2 regions of the Streptomyces sp. M2CJ-2 genome follow, and region 2 is predicted to be linked to the other one. Evidence: riboswitches for the same ligand, from Rfam matches in the RefSeq annotation. Region 2 holds a riboswitch; the other holds the start of a gene.
What was found. A riboswitch is a leader RNA that binds a small molecule or an ion and turns the genes downstream of it on or off. The one in region 2 is predicted to bind cyclic di-AMP.
Positions count from the first base shown of each region.

Region 1: linked by a shared signal. The riboswitch ahead of JL475_RS01145 (C40 family peptidase) and the one ahead of JL475_RS32040 (M23 family metallopeptidase) in region 2 are both predicted to bind cyclic di-AMP.

Region 1 is NZ_JAESIF010000001.1:171,599-173,793, forward strand. Features, by position in the region: gene JL475_RS01135 (helix-turn-helix transcriptional regulator) at 1-94, opposite strand, end outside; gene JL475_RS01140 (ATP-binding protein) at 306-764, shown strand; gene JL475_RS01145 (C40 family peptidase) at 859-1,332, opposite strand; cyclic di-AMP (ydaO/yuaA leader) riboswitch at 1,336-1,544, opposite strand; gene JL475_RS01150 (hypothetical protein) at 1,877-2,185, opposite strand; gene JL475_RS01155 (ATP-dependent Clp protease proteolytic subunit) at 2,193-2,195, opposite strand, start outside.
Region 2 is NZ_JAESIF010000070.1:12,133-14,327, forward strand. Features, by position in the region: gene JL475_RS32030 (dihydrofolate reductase family protein) at 1-476, shown strand, start outside; tRNA gene JL475_RS32035 (tRNA-Met) at 553-626, shown strand; cyclic di-AMP (ydaO/yuaA leader) riboswitch at 941-1,098, shown strand; gene JL475_RS32040 (M23 family metallopeptidase) at 1,110-2,162, shown strand.

The sequences.
Region 1 (2,195 bases), on a different contig from region 2:
GGGCCGCCTCACCGCTCGTGAACCCCGCCGACGTGCGCAGCGAGCGCAGTTCGGCACCCAGTTTCCGGCGGCGTACCGCGGGACCGTGCTGCATCGTTCCCCCTTACTCCCCATGAGCCACCCGCATACGGTCTCTCGTCGCAGAGTTCACCGATTTGAGCGACAGATATATGCATATCTTGGCCGTATCGTCGCCCACACCCTGCGGTGATGGCAGTCTGGCGACGAAGCACCAGTGCGGGACCGTACTCGAATCAGCCGCTCCGTGCCGGACCGTGGACCCGTGGGAAAGGGACGACGTCGCCATGGCAGACCATCTGGAAGCATCCATCACTCTGCCGAGCGATCCGGCCTCGGTTTCCGCCGCGCGCGTCCATGTGATGGACACGCTGGCGGAGTGGGGCATGCCGGCGGACACGGAAGTGTCCGACACCGTGCGGCTGATCGTGTCCGAACTGGCCACCAACGCCGTGCAGCACACCCTCGGGCAGTCGCCCACGTTCACGGTGGACATCGCCCTCGACCACGACGAGCGGTTGCGCATCGGAGTCACCGACAGTCATCCGAGGTTCCCCAAGCGGCTCCCCGCCGCGGTCCAGCAGGACAACGGCCGGGGGTTGGTCATCATCCGCTGGCTGACCGCGGAGCGCGGCGGCAGGATGAGGGTCCGCCCCACCAGGGACGGCGGCAAGACCGTCTTCGTCGTGCTCCCGTGGGCCGTCCCGGCCGAGCCGGTCACGGCGGCGGGACGGCAGGAGCCGTAGGGGCCACGACGGAACGGCACGGCTCAGCCGCGTCGGTGACTCCCCGACAAAGCGGCGGAGGCGGCGACAGGGGGGTGTGCCGCCGCCCCGCGGCTCAGCCGACCCGGCCGTACCAGACGCTGCGGGTCCAGATCTTCTGCAGGCGCACCACGTCCCCGGTCTTCGGGGCGTGCCAGATCTTGTTCTGGCCCGCGTAGATGCCGACGTGGTAGATGTTCTGGCCCGAGTGGAAGAACACCAGGTCGCCCGCCTTGCGTTGGGAGGCCGAGACCTGGCGTGTCTTGTTGTACTGCTGGGCGGCGGTGCGCGGCAGTTTCTTGCCCGCCTTCTTGAAGGAGTAGAGGGTCAGGCCGGAGCAGTCGAAGCGGGACGGTCCGGTGGCGCCCCACCGGTAGGGCGAACCCTCCTTGGACGCCGCGACCTGGAGGGCCTTGGTGGCCGTACTCGCTGCCGCCGCCTCCGAGGCGGCACCGGGAACCACGAGCGAGCCGCCCACGGCGGCGAGGGTGAGAGCCGAGGCCGTGCCGGCCCGAGCCATGAGAGACGGGACACGATTGAGCGCGGACATGCGCAACCCTTCGTCAGCCGCCTGTGAAGGATGACCTGTCGGATTCGGGCTGGCGAAGTTGCCCGGCCGCACATGTGCGGCTTCACCCCAAGGGCTGCTCGGAACGAGAACCTCCGCTCCGGCGACCCGTCGTGCTCGGGTCCTCCACTCCTGCCGATCCACTCCTGTCGACCGGTCATCCGGGCGGCGGCAGGACTCGGCGTCCGCCCGGATCGCCCCGCCGCGGCGGCGGGGGCTTGTCGTCAGTGAGCGATCTTGGCAATGGTCGGCCCGAAATCCCACTGGAACCGGGGGTTTGTGTTGTTACTCACCACTCATCCGTTCGGGTGGACAGCGCTGCGTTCGGGGCACCGTCCAGGGTGCCGAGGAGCCCCGGACCAGCATCGGAGTACTTGATTCCGAAATGGGGTGCGCGTGGTGCGCAACCTCGGCGGCCCGAAAAGAAGTCGCGCATCTACGCCGCATGGGGGTACGTCTTTTGGTCCGTTTCGACTCAGGTGCGGACGTGACGCCGGCGCACGCCCCGTCCGGACCGGTAGGGGCGTCAACTGCCGGAGCCCGGAGGCAGGATGACGCGGGCCGTGCGTCGCTCGCCGTCCAGCACCCGCAACGCGCGGGCCAGGGTGGCGGTGTGCAGTTCGGTCTCGCCGCGCCGGTGCATCAGGGCCAGTGCGTCGCGCAGGGCGACGGCCTTGCCGACCAGTGCCTGCGCGGCACGCAGTCCCCGGTAGGTGTCACCGTCGCGGGCCGGGTTGATCCGGCCGAGCAGGTCGACGGCCTCGAGGTAACGGTCGATCAACTCGGCCTCGGCGCTGGTCAGCGCGGGCAGCGGCGGTAGTTCGGGTGGCAACATCGGCGGCTCA
Region 2 (2,195 bases):
CCCCCGGCACCGGCCCGCTCCCCGTCGCCGCCGACCACCACTGGCTGGCCCTCGCCTGTGAACTGGCGGCTCAGTGCCCGCCGTCGGAGACGGCCTTCAGCGTGGGCGCGGTGGTGGTCGCGGCCGACGGCACCGAGCTGGCCCGCGGCCACTCCCGGGAGGGCGGTGATCCGGTGGTGCACGCCGAGGAGGCCGCCCTCGCCAAGGCCGACCCCACGGATCCGCGGCTCGCGACCGCCACCGTGTACTCCAGCCTGGAACCCTGCGCGCGTCGCGCCTCGCGTCCGGCGCCCTGCGCGCGGCTGATCCTGGACGCGGGGGTACGGCGGGTGGTCACCGCCTGGCGGGAGCCGGACACCTTCGTGGCGGACGCCGACGGCAGCGGAGTGCTGGCCGCCGGGGGAGCCCAGGTCGTCGTACTGCCCGAGCACGAGGAGGCCGCCACGGCGCCGAACGGTCATCTGATCGGCCGGTGACGCGGGGGTCGGCGGCAAGCGGCGACAAGGAGTGTGCGGAGTGTCCCCCGCATGCCGTATGCTGGTGACACAACGACGCGGGGTGGAGCAGCTCGGTAGCTCGCTGGGCTCATAACCCAGAGGTCGCAGGTTCAAATCCTGTCCCCGCTACTGAAGGCCGAGGGCCGGAACCCGAAAGGGTTCCGGCCCTCGGCCGTTCTCGGCTTCCGCCCCGTCGTCCTGGCTTCCGCGCCGTTGTCACGCCAGGTGATCGGACCACCGCGCTGCGCATAACAACTGATAAACCGTCAGTTTCAATGTGACGTGCGAGGCAGAGTCAACTCGCCCGTTTTTGCCCGGCCGTGGCGCTTAAGTCCGTGTGGAAATCGTTAACGATCAAGAGGAACGGCTTGGAATCCGACCCCTACCTCTATTAACGTTCGATAACGCAGCGCGGTCGTCCCAGCCGTCACACGAGTCGGCTCCGTGCGCACGCGCCGAATCCCGCAAGGGAACCGGGGAACCAACATCTTGGGGTGAATCGCGTGGATGCCCCCGTGGAGACACGGAGGGTATACGCGCGTAGGAGACCTTCCTGCTCCGAACCCGTCAGCTAACCCGGTAGGCGAGAAGGAAGGAAAGGAGTACGCCCACGTGGCGTCGAACCGGCCTGCTCCCGAGGCCCCCTTCATGCCGAGCCAGTACGACGGCGACACCTTCGTCTACGGCGGCGTCCGCCCCGGCGAGGCCCCCTTCGAGGAGTGGAACCCCACCGAGGAGTCCGTCCGCCCCGTGCGCGGTCGGCACCGCGTCGGCAAGCAGCGCGGCGGAGGCCTCGCCCGCAGCTCCACGGTCCTGGGCGTCGGTGTCATAGCCGCCGTCGCCGGCGGTGGCATGGCCAGCGCCCAGTCCGGCAAGCCGCCGGTCTCGATCTCGATGCCGGACCTTCCCTCTGTCGGTTCCCTCATCTCCGGTGAGGAAACCCCCGAGGGTTCCGCCACCGCGCTCAGCGACATCGGTGTGGTCGCCGACGAGGCCACCGAGCAGGGCGCCTCCGACGCCGGCGAGGCGCTGCACGCCCGGATCATGGCCCAGGTCGAGCAGCAGCAGAGCCAGGCCGAGGACAAGGCCGCCGCCGAGGCCGCCGCCGCCGCGGAGAAGGAGGCCAAGGAGAAGGCCGCCGCCGCGAAGAAGGAGGCGGAGGAGAAGGCCGCCGAGGCGAAGCGGAAGGCCGCCGAGGAGAAGCGGAAGGCGGAGGAGGAGGCCAAGAAGAAGGCCGAGGCCGAGCGCCTCGCCGAGCTGGCCCGGCAGTACGCGCTGCCCACCTCCTCGTACACCGTCTCCTCGACCTTCGGTCAGGCCGGCGCCTACTGGTCCTCCGGCCAGCACACCGGCCTGGACTTCGCCGCTCCCACGGGCACGCTGATCAAGGCGGTCCACACCGGCACGATCACCTCCGCCGGCTGGGACGGCTCCTACGGCTACAAGACCGTGCTGACGCTCGACGACGGCACCGAGATCTGGTACGCCCACCAGTCCTCCATCAACGTCAGCGTCGGCCAGCAGGTCAACACCGGCGACGTGATCGGACGCGTCGGCTCCACCGGCAACTCCACCGGTGCCCACCTCCACCTGGAGGTCCACACCGCCGGCGGCGCGGGCATCGACCCGATGGCCTGGCTCCAGTCGAAGGGCCTCACCGTCTGAGACGACCACAGTCCCGGCAGTCCTGACGACGAC